3 regions of the Pseudomonas sp. 15C genome follow, and region 3 is predicted to be linked to each of the others. Evidence: riboswitches for the same ligand, from Rfam matches in the RefSeq annotation. Region 3 holds a riboswitch; each other region holds the start of a gene.
What was found. Region 3 has a riboswitch for cobalamin ahead of cobO (cob(I)yrinic acid a,c-diamide adenosyltransferase). Riboswitches for the same ligand answer to the same signal wherever they lie in the genome.
Positions count from the first base shown of each region.

Region 1: linked by a shared signal. The riboswitch ahead of ACYYKW_RS18855 (ABC transporter substrate-binding protein) and the one ahead of cobO (cob(I)yrinic acid a,c-diamide adenosyltransferase) in region 3 are both predicted to bind cobalamin.
Region 2: linked by a shared signal. The riboswitch ahead of cobW (cobalamin biosynthesis protein CobW) and the one ahead of cobO (cob(I)yrinic acid a,c-diamide adenosyltransferase) in region 3 are both predicted to bind cobalamin.

Region 1 is NZ_JBUDGD010000039.1:42,908-52,692, forward strand. Features, by position in the region: gene ACYYKW_RS18830 (ABC transporter substrate-binding protein) at 1-701, opposite strand, end outside; gene ACYYKW_RS18835 (LTA synthase family protein) at 1,058-3,268, shown strand; gene katG (catalase/peroxidase HPI) at 3,419-5,689, shown strand; gene map (type I methionyl aminopeptidase) at 5,770-6,561, opposite strand; partial or broken gene ACYYKW_RS18850 (ParD-like family protein) at 6,558-6,926, opposite strand; cobalamin riboswitch at 7,139-7,332, shown strand; gene ACYYKW_RS18855 (ABC transporter substrate-binding protein) at 7,475-8,488, shown strand; gene ACYYKW_RS18860 (FecCD family ABC transporter permease) at 8,485-9,501, shown strand; gene ACYYKW_RS18865 (ABC transporter ATP-binding protein) at 9,498-9,785, shown strand, end outside.
Region 2 is NZ_JBUDGD010000013.1:52,583-62,367, reverse strand. Features, by position in the region: gene ACYYKW_RS09810 (SET domain-containing protein) at 1-3,827, opposite strand, end outside; gene nfuA (Fe-S biogenesis protein NfuA) at 4,094-4,678, shown strand; gene cobM (precorrin-4 C(11)-methyltransferase) at 4,779-5,525, opposite strand; gene ACYYKW_RS09795 (cobalamin biosynthesis protein) at 5,604-6,017, opposite strand; gene ACYYKW_RS09790 (CbtA family protein) at 6,014-6,715, opposite strand; gene ACYYKW_RS09785 (CbtB domain-containing protein) at 6,727-6,924, opposite strand; cobalamin riboswitch at 7,042-7,263, opposite strand; cobalamin riboswitch at 7,348-7,559, shown strand; gene cobW (cobalamin biosynthesis protein CobW) at 7,660-8,730, shown strand; gene cobN (cobaltochelatase subunit CobN) at 8,734-9,785, shown strand, end outside.
Region 3 is NZ_JBUDGD010000041.1:31,603-41,387, forward strand. Features, by position in the region: gene ACYYKW_RS19240 (C40 family peptidase) at 1-280, shown strand, start outside; gene ACYYKW_RS19245 (C40 family peptidase) at 500-1,036, shown strand; gene ACYYKW_RS19250 (PQQ-dependent sugar dehydrogenase) at 1,168-2,481, opposite strand; gene ACYYKW_RS19255 (hypothetical protein) at 2,548-3,132, opposite strand; cobalamin riboswitch at 3,296-3,519, shown strand; gene cobO (cob(I)yrinic acid a,c-diamide adenosyltransferase) at 3,601-4,212, shown strand; gene ACYYKW_RS19265 (cobyrinate a,c-diamide synthase) at 4,209-5,609, shown strand; gene bluB (5,6-dimethylbenzimidazole synthase) at 5,606-6,256, shown strand; gene cbiB (adenosylcobinamide-phosphate synthase CbiB) at 6,253-7,161, shown strand; gene cobD (threonine-phosphate decarboxylase CobD) at 7,154-8,146, shown strand; gene ACYYKW_RS19285 (cobyric acid synthase) at 8,143-9,594, shown strand; gene cobU (bifunctional adenosylcobinamide kinase/adenosylcobinamide-phosphate guanylyltransferase) at 9,741-9,785, shown strand, end outside.

The DNA of each region.
Region 1 (9,785 bases), on a different contig from region 3:
AGCACGTTGAACGTCGCCTGGCCGCCGAGTACGTCGTAGGAGCTCAGCACTTTGTGCACATTGGGGTTCTGCAACGCCTGATACTGGAACGGCGGGCTGGAGAAATGCGAGTTGATCTCCGAGCCACCAGCGATCAGCGCGGCCGTCGCATCGGGGTGCGGCAGGCTGACGGAAATGTCGTCGAACTTCTTGTATTGGGCATCACCGAACAGCCTGGCGGTTTCGATCTGCAAGGTGCGCGACTGGAAGCCCACCCCTGCCGCCGGTACGGCGATGCGGTCTTTGTCGCTGAAGTCCTTGAGGGTTTTGATATTCGGATTGTTGGTCAGCAGGTAATTGGGCATCGAGCCGAGCGCGGCGATGGCCTTGACGTTCTGTTTGCCTTTGGTGCGATCCCACACGGTGAGCATCGGCGGCACGCCGGCCGAGACTACGTCGAGCGAACCGGTCAGCAGCGCTTCATTCATCGCGGTGGCGCCGGAAATGCTGTTCCAGTCGACCTCGATGTCCAGGCCCTGGGCTTTGCCATGTTTCTCGATCAGTTGCTGGTCGCGGACCACGTCGAGGATCAGATAACCGATGCCGAACTGCTGGGCGATGCTGATCTTGCCCTCGGCCTGAGCGACCGAGCTGAACAACGCTGTGCCCGCCAGGGCGGCGGCCAACAGGGTCAATGCGGAACGTTTCAACGGTGTGGGCATGACAACCTCGCAGCAGGGGGTGGTTTGCTGAAAGGCCTGACTTTATCGCTATAAAAAATAGAAATTAAATATCTTTATTGCATATCGATAGCACTGGACGCTGAGCGTATGCCTTGCGCTGCTACAACGTCGAACGTTAACAGCCTGACACAATAAAACCCCGGGAAAATCCCCATCGGCAAACAGGCCGTTCGCCGCGCTCCACCAGCAACCATAGGGGTTTCCAGTTGCTTTTCCATTCGCGCCAGCGCTCGTCCCTGCGCATCACCCGAGCGTTTTAAAAGGCAATCAGATGGCCGAGCCTTGCTATCATCGCCCACACTTTTATGACGATTTGATGGCTGGAAGGTCTTTTTGTGAGCGCTCTTTTCAACCGGTTGCGGCAACCACACGCCCGACTGTTTTCTCTGCTGCTGTTGGTATTGATTGTGCCGATGAGCCTGCGCGCGGCGTTGGGCTGGTCGAGCCCGTTGGGTTATCTGTCGGATCTGGCCGTGGGCAGCCTGTTGCTGGTTTTGCTGCATCGCCGTGCGTGGTGGCTGGCTCTGCCGGTGCTGCTGTTGTGGAGCGTGCTGGCGGTGGCGACCGCGGAACTGGTCAGCGCGGTCGGTCGGTTGCCGACGCCTTCCGACATTCATTACCTGGTCGACCCGCAATTCGTGGAAAACTCCACCGGCGGCGGCCTGGCGCACCCCGCACTGGGCCTGACATTGCTGCTGGCATTACTGGTGTGGCTGCTGACCCGCTTCGCCGGCCGCGACCGACCGCTCACGCCTCTGCCCCGTGCAGTCTGGGGCGCGCCGCTGGTGTTGTTCGCTGCGCATTGGGGCGCGCAGAACCTGTGGCCGAACGAAGCCGACCCGTGGCGTTTGTACAACTTGCCGCATCAACTGCTCGCCAGTGAAGTGGCGGACCTGCAGATTCGCGCCGAGGAATGGCTGGACGGCGATGCCGAAGAACCCGCACCGGCGATGGCCGGGCTGACCGATGTCGACCTAAACGGAGAAAAACTGCTGACCGCACCGGGACAGGCGCGCAACGTGCTGATCATCGCACTGGAGGGCATTCCCGGCGCCTACATCCGCGCCAACCGCGAGGCCATCGGCAGTCATTACCAGGAAGACCTGATGCCCAACCTCAGCCGCTGGGCCGAGCGCGGCATGAACACTCCGGATTACGTGCTGCACACGCACCAGACCATTCGCGGTCTGTACGCCATGCTCTGCGGCGACTACGACAAACTCAACAACGGCACGCCCAAAGGCGTGGAAATGCTCACCCTCAACGAGCGCAATCAGGCCTGTCTGCCGGCACAACTGCGTGACCACGGTTTCAGCACGCATTACCTGCAAGGTGCCGGGCTGCGCTTCATGGCCAAAGACAAGATCATGCCGCACATCGGCTTCGATGCCACCCATGGGCTGGAATGGTTCAGCAACAGCAACTATCTGGTATTTCCATGGGGCAAGGATGACAAGGCGTTCTTTGAGGGTGCGCTGGATTACGTTGGCCAGTTGAAGAAACACAAACAGCCGTGGATGCTCACCCTGCTCACCGTGGGCACTCACCAGCCCTACTCCGCACCGGACGATTATCTGCAGCGTTACGAAACGCCGAAGCAGGCCGCCGTCGGTTATCTCGACGATGCGCTGGATCAGTTTCTCAGTGGCCTGGAACGCAAAGGCGTGCTCAAGGACACGCTGGTGGTGATCACATCGGACGAATCCCATGGCATCGACGGCGTGCGTCTGGCCTCCTCGTGGGGGTTCAACCTGACCCTGGCACCGGAGCAGGCGCAACTGCCGCGCCTGAACAAAGGTGTCTATGGTCACGTCGATCTGAGCACTTCGATCCTCGACTACTTCGACCTGCCAGTGCCCTCCGCGCTGAGCGGTCGCTCGCTGTTCCGTGACTATGATTCCGGCCGCGAAATCATGTCATTCACCAATGGCAAGCTGCGCTATCACGATGGCCGCGGCATCTTCTCCGAATGCGACATGCCGCGCCGCTGCCGCTATTACGAAAGCGCTGGTTTCATCGCCGACAGCGCCATTTACAAGGGTCGCTACAGCGGTCATCCGGCCCGGCAGATCGCCGCCCGCGCCAATGCCCTGGACCTGTCGCTGCTGCGCACACCGCTCAATCATCGCTACCAGTTCGGCAGCAACAACATCATCCCGCTGCAAGCGCAGATCAAGGATGACTGGGCCGACAACCTGATCGGTGCGCAGTACCTGGAAATGCCCAAGGGCTCGCACACTCGCGTCCGCCTGACCGTGCGCGCGGTCGACCCGCAGCAAGCGGCGTACATACAACTCAAGGCCAAGGAGTTCGAACAGGACGTGCAGCTGGGCTTACCGGCGGAAATGGTCGCAACGGCGGATCAGCCGCTGGAAATGGACTTCAGCTTTGAAAACCCGCAACAGCGCAAGGCGTTTTCGTTTCATTTGCTCGGTTACGGGCAAGGCGCGGTGGAAGTCAGTGACTTCAGCGTGATCACTGAACTGCCGGGGCAAGAGGACATTCTCGACGATGTGCCCGATGACGACACGGCGCAATCGAGCTGATCCCGCTGACCCGAAGCAGCGCGGCGCTGAGAGAGTTTGCCTATCGGCGCGCAATACCTGCGCTATTAGCTGGTTTGCCAAGTCGGGTCTAGCCTTACAAGTCCGAAGTCGGCACCAGCCGGCCGCAGCAGACCTGATAGGGACTCGAACATGGCAAGCGAATCGAAATGCCCGTTCAACCATGCCGCCGGTGGCGGCACGACCAACCGAGACTGGTGGCCGAATCAACTGAACCTGAAAATCCTCAGTCAGCACTCGCCCAAGTCTGACCCGCTGGGCCAGGACTTCGACTATGCCAAGGCGTTCAATAGCCTGGATTTTCAGGCGCTGAAGCAAGATATCAGCGCATTGATGACCGATTCTCAGGACTGGTGGCCGGCGGACTTCGGTCACTATGGCCCGCTCTTCGTGCGCATGGCCTGGCACAGCGCCGGCACCTACCGGACAGCCGATGGTCGCGGTGGCGCCGGCTCCGGTCAGCAACGGTTCGCCCCGCTCAACAGTTGGCCGGACAACGTCAGCCTCGACAAGGCCCGCCGCCTGCTCTGGCCGATCAAGCAGAAATACGGCCGCAACATTTCCTGGGCCGATCTGATCGTGCTCACCGGCAACGTCGCGCTGGAATCCATGGGCTTCAAGACCTTTGGTTTTTCCGGTGGTCGCGCCGATGTCTGGGAACCGGATGAAGACGTGTACTGGGGGTCGGAAACCGAATGGCTGGGCGGTGACAATCGTTACGGCAAGAGCAACGGCCCGGTACAGGAACCCGGTGACGGTACGCTGGTAGCCGAACCGGATCTGCACGGCAAGGAAGAAAGCCGCACCGATCAGGGCGAGCGCAATCTGGAGAACCCGCTCGCTGCGGTGCAGATGGGCCTGATTTATGTGAACCCGGAAGGTCCCGAGGGCAACCCGGACCCGGTCGCCTCGGCCAAAGACATACGCGAAACCTTCGGCCGCATGGCCATGAACGATGAAGAAACCGTGGCGCTGATTGCGGGCGGCCACGCGTTCGGCAAGACCCACGGTGCCGGCCCGGCCGACAACGTCGGCCCTGAACCGGAAGCGGCCGGCCTCGAACAGCAAGGCCTGGGCTGGAAAAATGCCTTCGGCACCGGCAAGGGCGCAGACACCATCACCAGTGGTCTGGAGGTGACCTGGACCTCCACGCCCACCCGCTGGAGCAACAACTACCTGGAAAACCTGTTCGGCTTCGAGTGGGAACTGACCAAGAGCCCGGCCGGGGCGCATCAGTGGCAACCGAAAAACGGCGCCGGCGCCGGCACGGTTCCGCATGCCCATGACCCGAGCAAAAAGCTCTCGCCGACCATGCTCACCTCTGATCTGGCGCTACGGTTCGACCCGGCTTACGAGCAGATCTCGCGACGCTTCCTGGCCAATCCCGAGCAATTGGGCGACGCCTTCGCCCGCGCCTGGTACAAACTGATCCACCGCGACATGGGCCCGCTGTCACGCTACCTCGGCCCGGAATTGCCCAACGAAGAATTGCTCTGGCAAGACCCGTTGCCGGACGTCAGCCATGCGTTGATTGACGACAGCGACGCCGCCGCGCTGAAAAGCAAAATCCTCGCCTCAGGCCTGTCGGTTGCGCAACTGGTCTCAACGGCGTGGGCGGCGGCCTCGACCTTCCGCGGCTCGGACAAACGTGGCGGTGCCAACGGCGGGCGTTTGCGTCTGGCACCACAGAAGTTCTGGCAAGCCAACCAGCCAGAGCAACTGGCCCATGTGCTGCAAACCCTGGAGGGCATTCAGAGCGAATTCAATGGCGCAAGCACTGGCAAGAAAATCTCGCTGGCGGACCTGATCGTGCTGGCCGGCAATGCCGGGGTCGAGCAAGCCGCACAGAACGCTGGTCATTCAGTGAGCGTGCCGTTCTCGCCCGGGCGCGTGGATGCCTCGCAGGAGCAGACCGATGTCGAATCGTTCGGCTTCCTTGAACCGATTGCCGACGGTTTCCGCAACTACAGCAAAGGCAAATACACCGTCGCGGCTGAAACCCTGCTGATCGACAAGGCGCAACTGCTGACCCTCACCGCCCCGGAAATGACCGTACTGCTCGGCGGCCTGCGGGTGTTGAATACCAACGTCGGGCAGACCCGGCATGGTGTCTTCACCGATAAACCCGAAGCGCTGAGCAATGACTTTTTCACGAACCTGTTGGACATGGGCGTGGAGTGGCAACCGACGACGCGCGATGCTGATGAATTCGAAGGACGGGACCGCAAGACCGGCGCGCCGAAATGGACCGCAACCCGGGTGGATCTGGTGTTCGGTTCCAATGCGCAGTTGCGCGCGCTGGCCGAGGTGTATGCCAGTGCGGATGCACAACAGCAGTTCGTCAATGACTTCGTCAAGGCCTGGACGAAGGTCATGAACCTGGATCGGTTCGATCTGAAGTAACGGCCAAAAGAAAACGCCGCTTGTTCAAGCGGCGTTTTTTATGCGTTGGATTTCACGAATTCTGACCGCCAAACGCAGTATCAACTGATAGCCGCATACCCCTCGATCTGATCCGGCCACGCCGTCAGCACTTCAAACCCGGTCTCCGTCACCGCCACCATGTGCTCCCACTGCGCCGACAGCGAGCCATCCTTGGTCAGCACCGTCCAGCCATCGGGCATGTTCTTCACGTGGCGTTTGCCGGCGTTGAGCATCGGTTCGACGGTAAAAATCATTCCCGCCTTGAGCTTCATCCCTTGATTGGGAAAGCCGTAATGCAGAATCTGCGGTTCATCGTGGTAGATCTTGCCGATGCCATGGCCGCAATACTCGCGCACCACGCTGAAGCCTTCCTTTTCGGCGAGGCTCTGAATCGCGTAACCGATATCGCCCAGCGTGGCGCCCGGTTTGACCGCGCGAATACCTGCGCACATGGCGTCATAGGTGGTCTTGATCAGATGTTGCGCTTCAGGCGTGGCCTCACCGACCACGTACATGCGGCTGGTGTCGCCGAACCAGCCGTCCTTGATCACGGCGATGTCGAGGTTGAGGATATCGCCATCCTTCAGCGGAGTAGCAGAAGGAATGCCGTGGCAGACCACGTCGTTGACCGAGGCGCAGACGGTTTTCGGGAAGCCGTGATAACCGACGTTGGCCGGAACGGCTTTCTGTACGTTGACGATGTAGTCGTTGCACAGCCGATCCAGTTCATCGGTGGTCACCCCGGCCTTGACGTGGGGTACCAGCATGGCCAGCACTTCGGCAGCCAGTCTGCCGGCCGCGCGGGATTTTTCGATCTCGGCCGGGGTGTTGAGCTTGATCTGGTTTCTCATGCGAGGGCGACTTCCTGTGTCAGTTGGTGCAGGTCGAGCCCGCCATTCTGCTCGGCGCGGATCAGCAAACGGCAGATCGCGCTGTGGTCGAGGTTGGGGTGCAACTCGGCGAGCATGCCGATGCGCATCCAGTGCTCGGCCTGCGCGTTGATCGAGCGGCTGAGTGCATTGCTGGAGATGCGCAGGTTTTCGTGCATGTCTTCGGAAATTTTTACGATGCCCATGGAGGTAATCCGATACGGAATGTATATGGATCGTATATTAGCGTTGGGGGTTCGCGGATTGCAAATCCGGGTTGTGACGTTTGTTTTTTTCAGGATCTGCAGGCGGGTGGCTAGAGGCATGCGGTCGGCTTTGGACTTGTGGTGGCCCCGCCCCTCACCCCAGCCCTCTCCCCCTGGAGAGGGAGCCGATCTTCGTTAGCTTCTGAATTTGTGTTCAGCTCGGTACTCGGTGTGGCCATATGTCGCCCAAACACCGCGGTCAGTCCCCTCTCCCTACGGGCGGTCCGACGTTTCGGGAGGGTTAGGGTGAGGGGCTTTTCAAAAGATTCATCTCCCCCTCATCCCCCCAAATCGTCTACCATGCCGCCGCCGGTTTCCGCATGGGATTAATAGGGAATCCGAGGTGCTTGTTCAGCATCGATCGGAACTGCCCCCGCAACTGTAGGTGCCGAGCCTGCTCCTCGACTGCCACTGGGTAACCCCCGGGAAGGCCGGAGCCAGGCGATGACGCATCAGTCAGGAGACCTGCCGGCACAATGACTACTAACCGGCGGGGTGTCCGGGAAGGACATCGTGCCGTGCGCGTTTTTCGCGTGATGACCGGCCTTGCGTTATTTCCTGATGGCGCTTGATGGTGTGTTTCCAAACCGTACCCGCCCTCCCCGTACGGTTCCATTGGAGACTGCCCCATGCTGCTGCCCCGTATTGCCACCCTGTTCACCAGTCTGGGCCTCTGTGCCTTGGCGCAAGCGGCGCCCACGGTTTATCCGCTGACGATCGAGAACTGCGGCAGCAGCCTGACGTTTCAGCACGCCCCGGCACGCACGATCACCATCGGCCAGGCCGGCACGGAAATGCTCTATGCCCTGGGTCTGAGCGACAAAGTCGTTGGCACTTCGCTGTGGTTCAACGACGTGCTGCCCCAATACAAGGCGCAGAACGAAAAGATAGAGCGCCTCGCTGATAACGAACCGAGCTTCGAAGCGGTGATCGGCAAGCGCCCGGAACTGGTCGCCGTGGAGCTGGAATGGATGGTCGGCCCGCAAGGTGCGGTCGGCACCCGCGAGCAGTTTCATGAGTTGAAGATTCCGACCTACCTGCTGCCCTCCGATTGCGAAGCCAAGGACAACCTCGTCGGCTCCGATGGCACGCGGCTGGCGCCGTTTCGCATCGACAGCATCTACAAAGGCGTGAGCCAACTGGCGCAGGTTTTCGATGTGCAGGCGCGTGGCGAACGGCTCAACGAACGACTCAAGGCCAGCCTCGCGCAGTCGATCGCCACGGCGAAAACCCAGCAGCGCAAGGATGTCAGCGCTGTGGTCTGGTTTTCCAGCGCCGAGATGGACATCGAGCCGTTTGTGGCCGGGCACAAAGGCGTTCCGGATTTCATGCTGAGCACCCTGGGTGTGCGCAATGTGGTCGAGTCGGATGAAGAATGGCCGACCGTGGGTTGGGAAACCATTGCCAAAGCCAACCCGACTTTCCTGGTCATCGCGCGCATGGATCGTCGGCGTTTCCCGGCTGACGACTATCAGAAGAAACTCGCGTTCCTGCGCAGCGACCCGGTGACGCGCAACATGGACGCGGTGAAACACAACCGCATCATCATCCTCGATGCCATGGCCATGCAGGCCAGCCTGCGCACCTTCGACGGCCTGGCGCAACTGGCCGCCGCCATCAATGCCTACGACCTGGCGCCATGAGCAGACGCCTGATCCGTTCGCTGCTGGTACTGCTGACGCTATCGGTTGCGCTTATCGGCGGCGTGGCGATCGGTGAGACTTCGATCGAGCCGGGCGTGGTGCTGCAAGTGCTGGCCAACAAGCTGTGGGGCGCCGGTTATGTGCTCGACCCGATCGATGAAGGCATCGTCTGGAATTACCGCCTGACCCGCGCACTGGTCGCCGCTGCCTGCGGCGCCGGGCTGGCAACGTGCGGGGTGATCTTGCAGTCGCTGTTGCGCAATCCGTTGGCCGATCCTTATCTGCTGGGCATCTCCGCCGGGGCCTCGACTGGCGCGGTAATGGTCGCCTTGCTTGGCGTGGGTGCCGGGCTGGTGTCGCTGTCGGCCGGCGCGTTTGCCGGTGCGGTGACGGCATTCGTGCTGGTGATTCTGCTGGCACGGGTCAGTGGTTCGGCCAACGGTACCGGGCAGATCATTCTGGCCGGGATTGCCGGCTCGCAATTGTTCAATGCGCTGACCGCATTCCTGATTACTCGCTCGGCGAGTTCCGAGCAGGCCCGCGGGATCATGTTCTGGCTGCTCGGCAACCTCGGCGGGGTGCGCTGGCCGTCGGTGTGGCTGGCGGTGCCGGTGGCCCTGCTCGGGCTGGTCGTGTGCCTGTGGCATCGGCGGGCGCTGGATGCGTTTACCTTTGGCGCGGATTCGGCGGCGTCGCTCGGCATACCGGTGCGCCGCGTGCAGATTCTGCTGATCGGTTGCGCGGCGCTGGTCACGGCCGTGATGGTCTCGATTGTCGGTTCGATCGGTTTTGTCGGCCTGGTGATCCCCCATGCGGCGCGGTTGTTGCTCGGCACCGGGCATGCTCGATTGCTGCCGGCGAGTGCCTTGGGCGGCGCGGTGTTTCTGATTGCCGCCGATGTGTTGTCGCGCACCCTGATCAAGGGGCAGGTGATTCCGGTCGGGGTGATCACCGCGCTGGTCGGCGCGCCGGTGTTTGCGCTGATTCTGGTGGGCCGGAGGTCGGCGCGATGAACGCGGTATTGAGTTGCTCAGACTTGAGTTTCAAGGTGCGCGGCGCCGAGTTGCTGAAGGCTGTCAGCCTGCAGGTGCAACGCGGCGAAACCCTGGGCATTGTCGGGCCGAATGGTGCGGGTAAATCGACCTTGTTGAAGCTGTTGGCCGGCCTGCGCGAGCCGAGCGCTGGCGAGGTACTGCTCGACGGTCAGCGCCTGAGCAAAATGGCGCGCCGCAGCGTTGCGCAGACGCTTGCGGTGGTCGAGCAACAGGCTGACACCGATGACGGCATTCGCGTGTTC
Region 2 (9,785 bases), on a different contig from region 3:
GAAGGGGTCAGATCCGTGGCGCGGGCGTTGTCTGGCGCAGCATTTTCCAGTCGAGGTCGTTTGGAACTGCCAGCAGTCGGCGGCGAAAGTGGCCCTGTTTCGCGGGGCGAAGGCGGCTGCGGCATCTGCCAGGAAGCGGATTTTATCCCGGCACCGGGGGGAAGGGCCTTTCGAGCGCGCATGAGCGCTGAATCCGAGGCTGCAAGCAATTGCAGACACTCTGGAACCGCACTTCTTAATTCACCCCGATTATTGACAAAAGTTGACCAGAGCACCGGGTCGAGATTGTTGTCATCGAGGAACGTACTCATGGTGCGGGCCGACCCGGTAGCGATGTAACGCACTCGCCATTGTTCGATGTGTCCTGCGGTCAAAGGCGTGAACGCCTGGTTGTGGGCATATTTCTCCAACACCTTGCCCGGTGCCCGGAACGAGCCATCGGTGTTGACGTGGGAAATGAAGTCCGTCGGGTCAAGATTGTGCGTGGCGGCGAAGCCTTCGCGGCTGAGGGTGTTGCGGCCTTCTTGCGACATGCTGCGCCAGTCCCGTAGATGCTCGTAGGTGACGACCGTACGCGCGGTGTCGGCCCGATCCAGTACTTGTTGGCCCAGCGGTTTCAATTGCCCTTGTGTGTGGACGAATTGCCTGAAAGCGGCCGGGTCCAGCCGATGTTTTTTCGCGAACGCCTCAAGGGTGACCTCCAGCACGTGCTCGCTGAACTGCGACCACTTCTGCAGATGCAACGGGGTTGTCACGGTGGGATCGTCAGGCGCGCCGCCTCTGACCCGGATTTCCCGGGTGTACCAGTGACCGGGTTTTACCGATGAGAGGTTGATCGACAGGTCACGGTTGTTTTTCGGATTGACCAGTACCACGGAAAAGCTGTTTTCCCCGGTCTGCGCGGTCTCGTGAATGAATCCATAGGAGTTTTCACGTATCTGGTAAACGGCGACGGTGCCGTGTTCATCAATGTTGCAAATGAACTTCTGGTTGTATTCAGGGCGGAAAAAAATCCCTCGCGAGTCGGCCTGGAGACCGGAAATCCAATGGGGCTGAACAGCGTGGGGGCGCAGCAGCGGGCTGTTATTGCTTATCACAGTTACCGGCTCGCGATAGCGAGGGCCGAAAGCCTTGTTGGTCAGCGCATCGATGAGCCGATAGTCCGCCGCATCGACGCTGCCGACGTTGCGCATGGGAATGTTGGCGATCCCTTCGACGGTGCACAGCCGATCACCGGGCTGGCGCGGTTTCCAGGTGGTCGGGTCAACCGCGATCAAGTGCTGAGCGGTCACCGTACCATCGCGCAGTTGGGCAATGCCAAGGCGCGCCTGGCGTACCGCCGCAGCGCCGATTTTACGCAACGTAAAGCGACCGAGCTTGAGCAATCCCAATACTGACTCCAGCGGGTTGAGTTCGCGCAGCGTCGAGATCAACAGCGTTCGCGTCAGGGTGGCGAATTTTGGCAGGGCGAGGCGAATGCCGATCTTGCCTGCGAGGCTGACCACCCGCGTACAGCCGGCGAGGTATTTTCCGATGGGCAGGGCAAACGAAACGATGTCGGTGAACAGGCCGAGCCCGCCGCGCTCGATACGTTGCGACTCGCCGGATGCCAGGTCGTCAATGGCGCCCCAGAACGGCACGAACATTTTTCCCCAGAAACTGAGGTCCTCGAGAAAATCCCTGCCGATATCCGTGCTGCGCGTGGCCTTGCGGGTGTCTTCGAGCAAGGCCGATTGATCTTTGTAAAACAATTCTCGAGCAATCATCGCCGCGAGATTCTCCGCCCGGGCAGAGGTCAGGTTATTTGCCGCAAAGGGCAGGGTGCGTGTCGCTACGTCGGGGGCGCGTTGCTCAATGGCAACCGCGATGAATTTTTCGCCGACCTGCTCCATGATCAAGGTGGCGTGCTGATGCACTCTGGGTTTCGAGCCGTCGCGGTAGGCTTCCCAGTCAAAAGGCATTTCGGTGCCTTTTCTGAAAGCGCCGCGACTGGTGCGGCTGCTGGAACCGACTTTCTCGACCTTGATCTCACCGCCGACAGGCAGCGAGTCGATGTTTTCGCGCAAACGCACGATACCCGCGAGCGGGAAGACTTCCATGTAGCGGGCCTTTGCCGGATACACCGGGTTGACCATTCTCAGAATGAACCCGCAGCGGCCACGCACCGCGTCGGTGTTGGTCTTGTTCTCATGTTCGACCTGCGTGTCGTTGAGCGGCAGCCGCAGCGAGTAAACAGTCACTTCGTCCCGCTCAAGATCACCCCGGCATGCGGGCAGGTACTGGGCGAGCAATGTCTTGATCAGGGACTTATAGGCGGCTCCTGGAGTGATCAGCCAGGCATCAAACGCTTGGTCATACGCCGCGTCTGACTCATAGCGAAATCGACTCGGCGGGCTCAGCGCGAGGTTGTTCAGGGCCTTGAGCATTTCTTGCTCATGCTGTTCCAGCGTGCTCAATGCCAGTTCTATTTCGCTGACCGGGTAAGCCGTCTGACGTGTGGCGAACAATCCCATCGCCGCCGCCCACTCCACCGTCGGGCGGACCTTGGCAGCGGCAACCAGTCGCTGTTGCTCGATATCATGCGCAAAAGCCCGAAAATGCTCTGCCGGCAGGTTGAGCAGCTGTTCAAAAGTCATGTGCCGCGATGAGCCGGGCGCGACGGATTCGGCAAGTATGAAACCACTCTTGAAATTGACCCAGGTGCTCGACGTGGCATACGGCAGTGCGTCGGGGATGTCCTGAACCCACGCTTCGCTGGCCACATTGCTCTTCATGATGGCCACCGCTAACAAGGCAATGGGCCGCTCGACGTGAAGTGATCTTTGAAATTCTTCGATCAATGATTTGTGTATGGACGAATAACTACAGGCGGGCTCGATCAGTATCTGCAACTCGTTTTGATTGTTGGTGTGCGCGCCTGGTTTGATGCTCAGCCAGAGCGCTCGCCACAACAATTTCGTCAAAACACTGGCTGGGCCATCTTGCTTGTTCTTTGCGGTGTACCAATCCAGTTCCCTGGCAATACGTTGCGCCAGTTGCAGGTTATCGGCCGACTGCAAGGCTGTTTCCAGAAGTGCTACCGGCGTGGTTTGGCTCAACGTTTCAAATCTGCCACTGGGTTTCACCGGTACGACATTTGCCAGCAGGCAGCGTGAAGTTTCGGCTTCGATCTGGCGGACAACCCGCATGATCGTTTCTTCGCCTTCAGCGCTGAACAAGTGTTCGAAGTCGCTGACGGGACCGTGATGCCCGAGCAGCCATAACGCGCGATGCTCAACCAGGTTGTGCAGCAGGCGCTGCCAGTCGGCATGTTTGGCGGGACGCCGCGGAATCAGCGCGTACCAGGCCAGCACCAGGTCGAAGCGCACCGAACCGTCACTTTTAAGCCCGTTGCCGACCTTGCGGTAGATATCCAGCAAGACATCCACGTCGATCGACCAATATATCGGCACATCTCTGAGCGTTACCGAGTGACCGGCGATCGGGAAAACTTCCGCAGGGTCAGGTGTTGGCGACTTCGTGGAACTCAACTGAAAGGACAGAAAGTCTTCCAGGAAATCGTTGCCCAACAACGATTGATCGACCTTGGCAGGCATGGAGAGATGCGTTATGAAATCTTCGTCTGTCTCGAGTTTTTTCAAGACGCGAAAGGCTTCCTTGCACTCGCGCCCCAATTCAGAGGTGGCGGGCGGGTAGTAATAGAGCTGACTGGCATCCATGTTGACGTTATCGTCGATGAGCTCATGCAGGTAACTGATCAGGTGGTTGAGATCCTGCAATCTGCGCGGGGGCGTCTTGTTGTAGAAACTGGATAACGAAGTAGACATTCAAGGCCTTTGAACCGTAGCGGCTGGAAAAATAGTCGAAGGCGTTGAATATAAGGGCGTGGAAAACTCGCAGAGGTATACATATATATGGCGCGAATGTGCTTGGGTTTCCATTTGTTAACAGGGTACTCGCCGTTCAAGCGCAGCCTTCTTCGCCGTCAGCGAGCGGGTGAGGGTACGCGCGCCGCTTTTTCCGACAAAAATACTGGGACTTTGTCCCGCGCGCCGATTGGCGTAAACTGCGCCCAAGCCTGCGAGGAGTTTCCATGACCGCTATTACCATTACCGACGCCGCCCACGACTACCTGGCTGATCTGCTGTCCAAGCAGAACACCCCGGGCATCGGCATCCGCGTCTTCATCACCCAGCCTGGCACCCAGTACGCCGAGACCTGCATTGCCTACTGCAAGCCGGGCGAAGAAAAACCTGAAGATACGGCGCTGGGGCTGAAAAGCTTCACCGCGTATATCGATTCGTTCAGCGAAGCGTTTCTCGACGACGCCGTGGTCGACTACGCCACCGACCGCATGGGCGGCCAGCTGACCATCAAGGCGCCAAACGCCAAAGTACCGATGGTCAACGCCGACAGCCCGGTCAACGAGCGCATCAATTACTACCTGCAAACCGAAATCAACCCGGGGCTGGCCAGCCACGGCGGTCAGGTCAGCCTGATCGATGTGGTGGAAGACGGCATTGCGGTGTTGCAGTTCGGTGGCGGTTGCCAGGGCTGCGGCCAGGCCGACGTGACCTTGAAGGAAGGCATCGAGCGCACGCTGCTCGAGCGCATCCCTGAGCTCAAGGGCGTGCGCGACGTGACCGACCACACGCAGAAAGAAAACGCCTACTACTAAGGCGTTCGCTGCGAATATGAAAAACGGCGCCCCGTGAGCGCCGTTTTTTTATGCCCCCGCTTTACCCAGGGTGGGAGCGAGCCTGCTCGCGAAGAGGCCATCAAGGGCGATAAAGATGCGCATGCCCCGCCCGATACAACGACGACTCGCTGAACACCTCACTCCCCAGCACCCGCCCGACCAGAATCAATGCCGTACGCCGAAAGCCTTTCGCTGCAACCTTGTCCGCAATGTCCGCAAGCGTGCCCACCACCCAATCCTGATCCGGCCACGTCGCCCGGTGAATCACCGCAATCGGACAATCCGCACCGTAATGCGGCAACAACTCCACAAGAATCTTCTCCAGATGATTGACCCCCAGGTGAATCGCCATGGTTGCACCATGTCGGGCCAGATTGCCCAGTTCTTCGCCCGCCGGCATCGCAGTCTTGTCGGCATAGCGAGTCAGAATCACGCTTTGCGACACATCCGGCAGGGTGAGTTCGGCTCCGAGCAGCGCCGCACAGGCGGCGGTGGCCGTCACGCCCGGAATGATCTCGAACGGGATACCAAGCTCACGCAGATAACGAATCTGCTCACCGATCGCGCCGTACAGGCTCGGATCACCGGAATGTACCCGTGCGACGTCATGGCCGTCGGCATGCGCGGTCTTGATCAGCTCGATGATCTGCTCAAGGTGCAGCTCGGCACTGTTGACCACGGTTTGCGCCTGGTGCCCCTCGAGCACTGCGGCGGGTACCAGTGAACCGGCATAGATGATCACCGGACAGTGGCGGATCAACCGTTGGCCTTTGACAGTGATCAATTCCGGGTCGCCGGGGCCGGCGCCGATGAAATAAACGGTCATCGTTGGATCCTTGGAGAAGAGGCGCGACAACGCTTCAGATGAAGATTGTTCATGATGGATGGCGGCGATTATCAGGATTTACGCGGCGCCGGCCAACGCCAGAGTGGCTTGAGCGTATTTTTGTCGGCTGATCAGCAGCTTTGCCGGCGCCTGCAGGAGTTGTTCGGCAAGCGCCAGCGCTGCGCTTTCCGCCACGCCGTAGCAGCCGGTGCGTTCGTAAGCGATTTGCGACTGGTGGCTGAGCATTGACTGGTAACCGGCCAATTCCTCGCTGCTGAAGTACAGCAGGGGCAAGGCCAGTTGTACGGCCAGTTCTTGCAGGCCCGGTTCGTCGCGCTTCAAATCGATGCTGGCCAGGGCCTTGATTGACTTGAGCTCGATGCGGTGCGCCTGCAAGGCCTGGTCGAGCAACGCGCGCAGCGTGCTGGTCGGACAGCCGCGTTGGCAGCCGAGGCCGACCACCAGCGTGGACGCCGCGCGGTCATCGCTCATGCGTGGTAGTGACCGTCGCTGTTGCGGCGGAACAACCAGGCGCTGATCAGGCCCAGGGCCAGCCAGAACGCCACGTTGGTCAACTGCGAAGCGATCTTGAACTGGCTTTCCAGCGCCTCGGGCGCGAGCATTGAATGCACCAGCGGCTGCGGCGCGCCGATCACATGCGGCACGGCGAGAATCGCTACACCGAGCAGCTTCATCAGCCAGTGCCGGCTGAAGGCGATCAGCGACAGGCCGACGGCGGTCGAGGCCGCAGTGCCGATCCACCACATCTGCCGCGACGCCAGATCAGCCGCAGCGGTGCCCGGCAATTCCGGCGGCAGGCCCAGCGTTGGCGCCAGCACGAACGTCGCGTAACCGGCCAGACCCCAGAGCAAGCCTTGCGCGGTGGAGCGCGGCGCTCTCAATGTATACAGGCCGGCAAGCATCAGGGCGAAACCGACCGCCACCACCAGATTGCCACCGGTGGTCGAAACCACGCGCTGCCAGCCGTTTTCCGGCTCCCAGGCTTCGCCGTCATGGCTGTGCGCCGCGGTGCCGGCCGCGTGTTCGTGGACTGCGGCGACCGGCTCGGATTTTTCATAGGTTTCCGCCTGAAGAATCAGCGGCGAGACCCAGAAGCTTTGCAGCAGCGTGAGGAGCAGGGCGGCCAGCAGGCCAGTGAAACCTGCGGTTTGCGCAATTCGCTTGATCATGTCGAGAGGTCTCAGTGGCACGGAAACGCAGCGCTGTGGCGGGTGTCGTGGGCCGCGTTGTGCACCGCTTCGATATGCGAGAAACCGGCGAAATACACCAGGCCCGCGCCGAGAATCGAGGCGAAGGCGGCGGCAATCAGGCGTTGGCTCAGGGTGGTGGTGCTGGCGATTTTATCCGTGTTGCTGCCGGTGCTGCTGATGATCGACATGGCGCTTCCCTATAGTGTAAGGGGCAGTCGAACGCATGCGGACCCTGCGTGACGGACACGCAGAGGTACGAACAGCGCCCGCCCACCGCGGGTTTGTTATGTCCAGTGACGCCGATAGCGCACTGTGTGTTGCGGGCCGGTCTCCGGGCTCGCGAGGGGTTGGCGCCTGGCCGACCTGCAAGCGTCACCTTCCCATGCCGGGTTGGCACAGTGGTTTTGACGCTTCGCTCGCTTACCGTTGCGGGGGCAGCACCGGACTGACATGGCTCTGAGTAAAGCACATGATTCACCGGTTTCCCGTTTCACCCTGTGAAGGGCACCCGTAACAAGGCGTACAGGAGAGCATGCGGGTGGGTTTGAGTCAATTTCGGGCAGTAGTGAATATCCACGAAACCAAAGCATTGACCCATCATCAACCCATGCGTAGCCTTGCGCCTTCGAGGTTCTTCGGCATCTGTCGAAGCTAAGAAGGGAACGCGGTCAAAGCCGCGGCTGCCCCCGCAACTGTGAACGGTGATGTTCGCTGCAACGCCACTGCCAGCTCGGTCCACGAGCCCGCGGGAAGGCGCAGCGAATGCCAGGCCCGGCGCCTGAACACTGTCAGCCAGGAGACCTGCCTCGTCACAGATTCTCACTTTCAACCGGGCGGGGTGATCCGGTGGCGAATACTTCCGGCGCGCCTGCGCGTGGCCGGTCCTCGTCCCGTATGCCCGCCGCTTGCCAAAGGGCATACCGATGAAAACACTGGCCAAACTCCCCGTCACCATCGTCACCGGTTTCCTCGGTTCGGGCAAAACCACCTTGCTGCGGCACATGCTCGACAATGCTCAGGGCCGGCGCATTGCGGTGATCGTCAACGAGTTTGGCGAGCTGGGCATCGACGGCGAAATCCTCAAGCAGTGCACCATCGGCTGCACCGAAGAAGAAGCCAGCGGCCGCGTTTACGAACTGGCCAACGGCTGCCTGTGCTGCACCGTGCAGGAAGAATTCTTCCCGGTGATGCGCGAACTGGTCGCGCGTCGCGGCGATCTCGATCACATCCTCATCGAAACCTCGGGCCTGGCCTTGCCCAAGCCGTTGGTGCAAGCCTTCCAGTGGCCGGAAATCCGCAGCGCCTGCACCGTTGATGCGGTGATCACTGTGGTCGACAGCCCGGCCGTGGCCGCCGGCACCTTTGCCGCGTTCCCGGATCAGGTCGATGCCCAGCGCAAGCTTGACCCGAACCTCGATCACGAGTCACCGCTGCACGAACTGTTCGCCGACCAACTGGCCAGCGCCGATCTGGTGATCCTCAATAAAGCCGACCAGACCAGTCCAGAAGATCTGGCGCGCGTGCGCGCTGAAGTCGCCGAAGAGTTGCCACCTGCGGTAAAAATCATTGAAGCGAGCAACGGCCGTCTGCCGCTGGACGTGCTGATCGGCCTCGGTGCCGGTTCCGAAGAACACATCGACAGCCGTCACAGTCACCACGACCATCACCACGACGGTGATGACGATCACGATGACCACGATCACGACGCCTTCGACTCGATCTCCATCGAACTGCCGCAAGCCGACGAAAGCCTGCTGCTCGACGCGCTGACGCAACTGGTGGTGCAACACGGCATCCTGCGCGTGAAAGGCTTCGCCGCGATTCCGAACAAGCCGATGCGCTTGCTGATTCAAGGCGTAGGTACGCGCTTCGACAAGCATTTTGACCGTCAGTGGGGCGCCGACGAAGCGCGCGTAACGCGTCTGGTGTTGATCGGCCAGGAATTGGATGCAGCGCAGCTCGAAGCGCAACTGCGCGCCGCGCTCAGCGTTTAAGTCATGCACCTGCTCAGGACCCAGCCCGGCGGTTTCGTCTCGGATGACAACATTGCCGACCTTGGCCAGACGCCCGCCGAGTTGGTGATCCTGTGCAGCGGCGATTCCAGCCTTGCGCTGCTCGCCGAAGCGGCGCAGCAGTTGCCGCAGGACTACCCGAGCCTGCGCCTGGCCAACCCGATGCAGGTGCAGAATCACGCCTCGGTCGATCTGTACGTCGATGAAGTGTTGCGCCACGCCAAGCTGATTCTGATTTCGCTGCATGGCGGCATCGCCTATTGGCGGTATGGCGTCGAGCGCCTGGTGGAATTGTCCGAGCGCGGCGTGCAAGTGATTCTGGTGCCGGGCGACGATCGCCCCGACCCGGAACTCAGCGACTTGAGCACCGTCAGCGCGGTGGACCGTGACCGTCTCTGGCAGTTCTTGCGTCAGGGTGGACTGGGCAACGCGCTGGATTTTTTCCGCTGCCTGGGCAATCGCTGGTTCGCCCGCGATTACCCGTGGGGCGAGCCGCAAACCTTGCCGCGTACAGCGATTTACCACCCGACCAAAACTACTGCTGCCCTGAGTGACTGGCAAGCTGAATGGCTGCCCGCACAACCGGTCGCGGCGCTGCTGTTTTACCGCTCGCACCTGCAAGCAGCCAACACTGGGTTCATCGATGTGTTTTGCCAGCGCATGCAAGCTGCGGGGCTCAATCCTTTGCCCATCGCCGTGGCCAGCCTGAAAGAACCCGGCTGCCTGACGGTGGTCGAGGATTGGCTGGACGAAGTCGAGGCCGGGGTGATCCTCAATACCACCGGTTTTGCCCAGTCCAGTCCCGAAGCGCCGCACCTGCGACCGTTTCGCCGCAATATCCCGGTGATCCAGGCGATCTGCGCCCAGGACAACGAGCCCGGCTGGCGCGACAGCGAGCAAGGCCTGGGCCCGCGCGATCTGGCCATGCACATAGCCTTGCCGGAACTTGACGGGCGCATCATCAGTCGGCCGATCAGCTTCAAGGATCTGGCCTGGCGCAGCGAGCGCAGCCAATCGGATGTGGTGTGCTATCGCGC
Region 3 (9,785 bases):
GCCGCGCTCCACCCGCGAAATGATCAACGTTGATGCGCCGCTGGTTGCGCGCAGCAACCTTGAGCCGGGCGATCTGTTGTTCTTCGCCACCAACGGCCGTCGCGGCCGGGTCAGTCACGCCGGGATCTACCTGGGCGACAACCAGTTCATCCACTCCAGCAGTCGTCGCAGCGGCGGTGTTCGCATCGACAGCCTGGGTGACAGCTACTGGAGCAAGACCTTCATCGAAGCGAAACGCGCCCTGGCGAACGCTCCGACCGTGGTCACCGCGCGCAAGTAATTCCCTGATGTCGCTGCTTCGTGGCGACACGCCAGGCTACCGGCAAACAGAGTAGACACAAACTTTACAAGGTGAAGTTAAAGTCTTACTTGAAGTTTGCCGCGTAGCCGCTAGAATCCTGAATCATATTGATGGCAAACCGCCTGCGTACAGACGCAGGCGGTTTTGTTTCTGTCCATTCGGCAGAGAAAGCCGCAGCCTGATCAGGATGTTCCGCTTATGACGATGTCGGCCCGCCTCACCTTGATCCTCTGCGCCGCGCTGCTCAGCGCCTGCGCCAGTCGTACACCGCCGCCAGCCCCCGTGGTTCGCGCGCCGATTGTGTTCGGTCCCTCCCAGGCTTTTTCACCGGTTGCTGAAGACGTGCTTTTTCGCGCGCTCGGCCTCGTCGGCACGCCTTATCGCTGGGGCGGCAACACGCCGGATTCGGGTTTCGATTGCAGCGGCCTGATCGGTTTCGTCTACCGCGATGCCGCGGGAATCTCGCTGCCACGTTCCACCCGCGAAATGATCGTCATGCAGGCACCGAACGTCGGCAAGGAAGGCTTGCAGACCGGCGACCTGATTTTCTTCGCCACCAACGGCGGCTCGCAGGTCAGCCATGCCGGCATTTATGTCGGCGAAGGGCGGTTTGTGCATGCACCGGCAACGGGCGGCACGGTCAAGCTCGACAGTCTGTCAAAGGCGTATTGGCAGAAGGCCTATCTGAGCGCCAAGCGGGTGCTGCAGCCGGGGCAGTTGGCGCATAACCCGTAAATCCAATCGCACACAATCCCTGTAGGAGTGAGCCTGCTCGCGATAGCGGTCTTTCAGTCACCGATGATGTCGACTGACAAGGCGCTATCGCGAGCAGGCTCACTCCTACAGTTGTTTGTGTCAGGTGAAAGTTATTTGGCAGAAGACACGCGCCACACTTTGTTGCCGACATCATCCGCCACCAGCAACCCGCCTTGCGGGTCGATCACCACGCCCACCGGGCGGCCCAGTGCGTTCTCGTCCTTGTCGAGGAAGCCGGTCAGTACATCCACCGGTTGTCCAGTCGGTTTACCGCCACTGAACGGCACGAAAATCACTTTATAGCCACTGTGCGGTTTGCGGTTCCACGAGCCGTGCTGGCCGATGAAGGCACCTTCCTTGAATTGCGCCGGTAGCGTGTTGCCCTCGGCGAAGGTCAGGCCCAGCGAGGCGGTGTGCGGGCCGACCGCGTAATCCGGGACGATGGCCTTGGCCACCAGATCGAGGTTCTGCGGCTTGACTCGCACGTCGACGTGCTGGCCGTAATAGCTGAACGGCCAGCCATAAAAGCCGCCGTCCTTGACCGAGGTGATGTAGTCCGGCACCAGATCGCTGCCGATCTCGTCACGCTCGTTGACCGCCGTCCACAGCGCGCCACTGCTGGGCTCCCACGCCAGGCCATTGGGATTACGGATGCCAGAGGCGAAGATCCGGTGATTACCGGTCGCCCGATCGACTTCCCAGATCGCCGCGCGACCCTCTTCCTGATCCAGGCCGTTTTCGCCGACGTTGCTGTTCGAACCGACGGTGACGTAGAGCTTGCTGCCGTCCTTGCTGGCAATGACGTTCTTGGTCCAGTGATGGTTCAGCGTGCCGCCCGGCAGATCGACGACCTTGATCGGCTGGGTCTTGATCTCGGTGGCGCCGGGCTCGTAGTTGAAGCGCAACAGGCGATCGGTATCGGCCACGTACAGATCGTTGCCGACCAGGGTCATGCCGAACGGCGAGTTGAGGTTTTGTAGAAATACCGTTCGGGTCTCGGCCACACCGTCCTTGTCGGCATCGCGCAGCAAGGTGATGCGATTCGGGCTCGGTACGCCGGCGCCGGCCTTGCCCATGACCTTTTTCATCACCCAGCCACGAATGCCTTTACTGTCATCCGGTTTCGGTGGCGCATTGGTTTCGGCCACCAGCACGTCACCGTTGGGCAGCACGTACAGCCAGCGCGGATGATCGAGGCCTTCGGCGAACGCGGCGACCTGAGTGCCGGCCGCGGCCGTCGGTTTTGCCCCCTCGGGCCAGCCGATCGCGGGGGCGATGTTCACCGTCGGGATCAGGGTCTTGTTCGGTTCCGGCAGTTTCGGCGACGGGCCAGTGCCGTCGGAGACCTGCAGGCTGGAGGTTTCGCCGCAGGCGCTGAGCCCGCCGGCGAGGGCGATGACGAAAACGAGGTGGGGCTTGCGCATTGCTGATCTTCCCTATGAATGCATTCCTAACCATAGAGGAGGGCGCAAGCCCGATGGTTCAACTGCTCAACCGCGGGCTTCCTTGAACAGCACGGCGATGCCCGGGTGATAGTTGCCCGCGTCGCTGTGCAATTTGCGGTAGGCGTAGGGGAAATACCAGGCCACGGCGCAGGTGTGTTCCTTTTGCAGGTCGTCGACCATGTCCTGCAATTCTTCGGGGCTGGCGCTGTGCTGGGCCTTTTGCGGGGCGACGAACAGGCAGCCGAGCTTGAGATCGCTGGCGTAACTGATGCGTTTGGCGTCAGAGGTTATATCGGCCAGGGGTTGGGTCAGGTTGAGGTTGTTCGCCCTTGGCCAGCGTTGTGTGGCCTGAATGAAGGCGCGGTCTTCGCTGCCGGCGATAAACAGATCGGCGCGGGCATTGCGCTCGCCGTCTTCGTTCTGTTTACGGGTGACGGTGTCGTTCAAGGTCACCAGTTCGGCCATCCAGGCGGCGGCCGAGAGCAGGCCGAGGTTGGCTTTCTCATCATGCCAGTACGGCGTATCGCCGTCGCCGCGCACGGTGTTGTAGCGGTCGATACAGTCAAACCAGCGTTCAAGCACCGGGCGCAGGAATTCCAGGCGCGGGTTGCTGATGATCATGCCTTGCATCGTCATCGTCCTTATTGTTGTGGTGTGCTTTTTCGAGAAAAGCATGGCTCTTTGATATCACTTGTCACAGTCTGGCACAAGATTGCCGGCAGATAATTGATTGAGGGCAGTTTCTCGCCCGTTGGCCGCCTCTTTAATTGACGCTCCACCCCCAACCCTCTAACCTTCGCCGCTTGTTTCAGGTGCTCTGTGACCTGCGTCGACAGAGTGAAACAGGGAAGCCGGTGAGGGTGGTCTTCACGCGAAGCCACGACGATCCCGGCGCTGCCCCCGCAACGGTAAATGAGTGAACACTGCGTTCAATGCCACTGCTCAACAGCGGGAAGGCGCGCAGTCTGGCCAACGCCGCTCATGAGCCCGGAGACCGGCCTGATCCATCCAGCGGCATCACGGTGGGCGATGCCAGGCTTTTTGCCGTCTATTCTTGTGCCTGCCCGCCGTTTACCCGTCTCAACGGAGAGCTCCCCCATGACCGATTCCCCCGAGCGCGACGAACGCCATCTGGCGCGCATGCAGCGCAAAAAAGCCGTGATCGACGAACGCATCGCCAATTCGCCCGACGAGTGCGGCCTGGTGCTGGTGCTGACCGGCAATGGCAAAGGCAAAAGCAGCTCGGCCTTCGGCATGCTCGCCCGCGCCATGGGCCACGGCATGCAGTGCGGCGTGGTGCAGTTCATCAAGGGCCGCAACAGCACGGGCGAGGAGCTGTTCTTCCGCCGCTTCCCCGAGCAAGTGCGCTTCCATGTGATGGGCGAAGGTTTCACCTGGGAGACCCAGGACCGTCAGCGCGATATCGCCGCTGCCACGGCGGCGTGGGAAGTTTCTCGCGAACTGCTGCGCGATCCGTCGATCGGGCTGGTGGTGCTCGACGAATTGAACATCGCCCTCAAGCACGGTTATCTGGATCTCGATCAGGTGCTCAGCGATTTGCAGGCGCGGCCACCGATGCAGCATGTGGTGGTGACCGGGCGCGGCGCCAAGCCGGAAATGATCGAGATGGGCGATACGGTCACGGAAATGGGCATGCTCAAGCATGCGTTCCAGGCCGGGATCAAAGCGCAGAAAGGCGTCGAACTTTGAATCAGCCCCGTCACTGCCCGGCCGTCCTGATTGCCGCGCCGGCTTCCGGCCAGGGCAAGACCACGGTCACCGCCGCGCTCGCCCGTTTGCATCGCAATCAGGGGCGCAAGGTCCGCGTGTTCAAATGCGGCCCGGACTTTCTCGACCCGATGATCCTCGAGCGCGCCAGCGGTGCGCCGGTCTATCAACTGGACATGTGGATGGTCGGCGAGCAGGAAAGCCGTCGCCTGTTGTGGGAAGCCGCCGGCGACGCGGACCTGATTCTGATCGAAGGCGTGATGGGCCTGTTTGACGGCACGCCGTCGAGCGCCGACCTGGCGCGGCATTTTGGCGTGCCGGTGCTCGGAGTGATCGACGGCACCGCCATGGCGCAGACCTTCGGCGCACTGGCGCTGGGCCTGGCGAAATATCAGCCTGACCTGCCGTTCGCCGGGGTGCTGGCCAACCGCGTCGGCACCCAGCGTCATGCGCAATTGCTCGAAGGCAGCCTCACCGAAGGCCTGCGCTGGTACGGCGCGTTGTCGCGCGAGACCGGCATCGAGCTGCCGAGTCGCCATCTTGGCCTGGTGCAGGCCAGCGAACTGAATGATCTGGACCTGCGCCTCGACGCTGCCGCCGACGCACTGGCCAGCAGTTGCGAAGTCGCCTTGCCGCCCGTCGTCGAATTCGCAGCGCCGGACGTGACTGCTGCTGAGCCGTTGTTGCACGGCGTGCGGATCGCCGTGGCCCGTGATGAAGCATTCGCCTTCACCTATGGCGCAAGCCTCGATCTGTTGCGGGCGATGGGCGCCGAGTTGAGCTTCTTCTCGCCGATCCGCGACACGCAATTGCCCGAGGCGGACAGCCTGTATCTGCCGGGCGGTTACCCTGAGCTGCACCACGTTGCACTGGCACAGAACACTGCGATGCTCGAGGCGATCCGCGCGCACCATGCGGCAGGCAAGCCGTTGCTGGCCGAGTGCGGTGGCATGCTTTATCTGCTCGATTCGCTGACCGATGTCGAAGGCACCCGCGCTGAACTGGTCGGGTTGTTGCGGGGCGAGGCGGTGATGCAAAAGCGTCTGGCGGCGTTGGCGTTGCAGGCGGTCGATCTGCCGGAAGGCTCGTTGCGCGGGCACACGTATCACCATTCGCTGACGACCACCGAACTGACGCCGATTGCCCGTGGGCTGAGCCCGAACGGTGGGCGAGGGGCCGAGGCGGTCTACCGTGAAGGGCGGATGACGGCTTCTTATGTGCACTTTTATTTTCCGTCGAATCCTGCGGCTGTCGCTGCGCTGTTTGCGCCCGGTCTTGAGACCGCCATCGCTGGCAAGCCAGCTCCCACAGGGGATTACGTTTCGTCAGGTATTGCACCGTCCACTGTGGGAGCTGGCTTGCCAGCGATGGGGCCATGACCGACAACGCATTCTCCGAAGCCGAGCGCCAAGCGGTTTACCGAGCCATCGCCGAACGCCGCGACATGCGTCACTTCAGCGGCGGCACTGTTGAACCGCAACTGTTGCGGCGTTTGCTCGAAGCCGCCCATCAAGCGCCAAGTGTCGGCCTGATGCAGCCCTGGCGTTTCATCCGCATCAGCGACCGCGCCCTGCGCGGGCAGATTCAGCATCTGGTGGAAGCAGAACGCGTGCGCACCGCCGAGGCCCTTGGCGAGCGCAGCGACGAGTTCATGAAACTCAAGGTCGAAGGCATCAACGACTGCGCCGAAGTACTGGTGGCGGCGCTGATGGACGATCGCGAAAAACACATTTTTGGCCGGCGCACGCTGCCGGAGATGGACATGGCTTCGCTGTCCTGCGCGATCCAGAATCTGTGGCTGGCGTCCCGTGCCGAAGGATTGGGCATGGGCTGGGTGTCGCTGTTCGAGCCGCAGGCGCTGGCCGATCTGCTGCACTTGCCGCCGGGTGCCAAGCCGCTGGCCGTGCTGTGTCTGGGCCCGGTCAAAGAGTTCTACCCGGCGCCGATGCTGGTCCTCGAAGGCTGGGCGCAGGCGCGACCGCTGAACGAATTGCTGTACGAAAATTACTGGGGAGTGAGTCAATGAGTGTGGCGTTGTTGAGTGTCGCCGCGGTGGCGCTGGATGCGCTGCTCGGTGAACCGAAACGCTGGCATCCGCTGGTGGCGTTCGGCAATTTTGCCGGGCGCATCGAGCAACGTTTCAACGCCGGTGGCCGCGGCTGGCGCAGCCATGGTGTGACCGCGTGGGTGATCGCGGTGCTGCCGCTGACGCTGCTCGCCACGGCGTTTTCCTGGGCACCCTATGTCGGCTGGATCATCGAGATTCTTGCGCTGTACTGCGCCCTCGGCATGCGCAGTCTCGGCGAACATGTTGCGCCAGTGGCTGCGGCATTGCGCGCCGACGATCTGGCCGAAGCGCGTACTCGCGTCGGCTATCTGGTCAGCCGCCAGACCGACGAGCTCGACAGCAACGCCGTGGCCCGCGCCGCCACCGAATCGGTGCTGGAAAATGGCAGCGATGCGGTCTTTGCTGCGCTGTTCTGGTTTGTCGTCGCCGGTGCGCCGGGCGTGGTGCTCTATCGCTTGAGCAACACGCTGGACGCGATGTGGGGCTATCGCAACGAACGCTTCGAACGCTTCGGCTGGGCGGCGGCGAAAATCGACGACGTGTTGAACTACATTCCTGCACGGCTGGTGGCGCTGACCTACGCGCTGCTCGGCAAAACCCGCCTCGCGCTCAAGTGCTGGCGCACCCAGGCGCCACAATGGGACAGCCCCAACGCCGGCCCGGTGATGGCGGCTGGCGCTGGCGCACTCGGCGTCGAGCTGGGTGGGCCGGCGATTTACCACGGTGAATTGCACGAGCGCCCGCAACTTGGTGAAGGCGCCCCCGCCGATGCCGATTCCATCGACCGCGGCTGGCAATTGGTCCAGCGCGGGGTATGGTTATGGCTGCTGATTCTTTGCGTGGGGGCTGAATTCTATGCTTGAGCACGGTGGCCGACTGCGCAAGGCTGCACACGATTACGGCATTGCCGAAGCCGACTGGCTGGATCTGTCCAGCGGCCTGGCGCCGTGGCCTTTTCCGATCCCGGAAATCCCCTTGCGCGCCTGGGCTCGCCTGCCGGAAACCGACGATGGCCTGGAGCAGGCGGCGTGCGATTACTACGGCGCCGCGCAAGTGCTGCCGGTGGCCGGTTCGCAGATGGCCATCCAGTTGCTGCCACGCTTGCGCCGTGCCGGCAAGGTCGGCGTGTTGTCACCGTGCTATGCCGAACATGCCGAGGCGTGGCGGCGCAGTGGCTACATCGTTCGCGAAGTGCTGGAGCAGGAAGTCGAGTTCTTTCTCGACAGCCTCGACGTACTGGTGGTGGTCAACCCGAATAATCCGACCGGCCTCAGCCTGACCCCGGCGCGCCTGCTCGACTGGCACGCGCGGCTGGCCCAGCGCGGCGGCTGGCTGGTGGTCGACGAAGCGTTCATGGACAACACGCCGCATTTGAGCCTGGCCGCCCATAGCCACCAGATCGGCCTGATCGTGTTGCGCTCGTTCGGCAAGTTTTTCGGTCTGGCCGGGGTGCGTCTGGGCTTCGTGCTGGCTGAGCGCAAGTTGCTCAAACTGCTCGCCGAACAGGTCGGACCGTGGGCGGTCAGCGGGCCGACGCGGGTGCTCGGCCAGGCGTGTCTGCAAGACACCGAAAATCACACGCGCCAGCGGATTCGCAGCGATGAAGCCAGCGAACGGCTGGCGGCGTTGCTCGAGCGCTACGGCTTCAAGCCGCAGGGTGGCTGCGCGCTGTTTCAGTGGCTGGTTACCGAGCACGCCGAAACGCTGCACGACTTCATGGCCCGGCGCGGCATTCTTCTGCGCCTGTTCACCCACAACTGCAGTCTGCGTTTCGGTCTGCCCGGCAATGCCGCCGATGAGCTGCGACTCGCACACGCCCTCGACGCCTACCGTAAGGAACACCCATGACCACGCTGATGGTGCAGGGCACCACGTCGGATGCCGGTAAAAGTACGCTGGTGACGGCGCTCTGTCGTTGGGCGACCCGTCAGGGCGTCGCGGTGGTGCCGTTCAAACCGCAGAACATGGCGCTCAACAGCGCGGTGACGGCGGACGGCGGCGAGATCGGCCGCGCGCAAGCGGTGCAGGCGCAGGCTGCTCATCTCGAACCGCACACCGACATGAACCCGGTGCTGCTCAAGCCCAACAGCGACACCGGCGCGCAAGTGATCATTCACGGCCGAGCGGTGACGACGATGAACGCCGTCGCCTATCACGACTACAAAGCCATCGCCATGCAAGCGGTGCTGGCCTCGCACGAACGCCTCAGCGCCGCCTATCCACTGGTGATGGTCGAGGGCGCCGGCTCACCGGCCGAGATCAATCTGCGTGCCGGCGACATCGCCAACATGGGCTTTGCCGAAGCGGTGGATTGCCCGGTGCTGCTGATCGCCGACATCAATCGTGGCGGGGTCTTCGCTCATCTGGTCGGTACTTTGGAGTTGCTGTCGCCGAGCGAACAGGCGCGGGTCAAAGGCTTCATCATCAACCGCTTTCGCGGTGACATCGCCTTGCTGCAACCGGGCCTCGACTGGCTGGAACAGCGCACCGGCAAACCGGTGGTTGGCGTATTGCCGTATGTGCTGGATCTGCATCTTGAGGCTGAAGACGGCATCGACCAGCGCCAGACCGACAAGGCTGAGCAAGTACTGAAAGTCGTGGTGCCGGTGCTGCCGCGCATCAGCAACCACACCGATTTCGATCCGCTGCGTTTGCATCCGCAGGTCGATCTGCAATTTATCGGGCCGGGACAGGTGATTCCGCCTGCGGACCTGATCATCCTGCCCGGCTCGAAAAGCGTGCGTAGCGACCTCGCGTATCTGCGCGCCAATGGCTGGGAAACCGCTATCAACCGGCATTTGCGTTACGGCGGCAAAGTGCTGGGCATTTGCGGCGGCCTGCAGATGCTTGGCGAGCAGGTCCACGACCCGTTGGGCCTGGAAGGCGCAGCGGGTTCCAGCGCCGGGCTGGGGTTGCTCGCGTTTGAAACGACGCTCGAAGCCGAGAAGCAATTGCGCAACGTGCGCGGGCGGCTGGCGCTGGAAAACGCGGCGGTCAGTGGTTATGAAATCCATGCTGGCGTCACCCGCGGGCCGGCGCTGGAGAACGCAGCAGTGTTTCTCGATGACGGTCGTTGCGACGGCGCGCAGAGTGATGACGGCCAGGTGTTCGGCACCTATCTGCATGGCTTGTTCGAATCGCCAGAGGCGAGTGTGGCGATGCTGCGCTGGGCCGGGTTGAGCGATGTGCAGACGGTGGATTACCACGGCCTGCGCGAGCGCGATATCGAACGCCTGGCGGATCTGGTGGAGCAGCATCTGGATACCGGGTTGTTGCGTGAGCTCTGTGGGATCTGAGGTGAATGCATCGCTAGCAGGCTAGCTCCCACAGGGTTTCGCGTCGTATACAAAGTTCATGAACAACCGCTGTCCACTGTGGGAGCACAGCTAGCCTGCTAGCGATGACTGCAGCCGCCTCAATAAATAACTTTCAGGATGTTCCGATGCTCCAACTGATCCTAGGCGGCGCCCGCTCCGGCAAAAGTCGC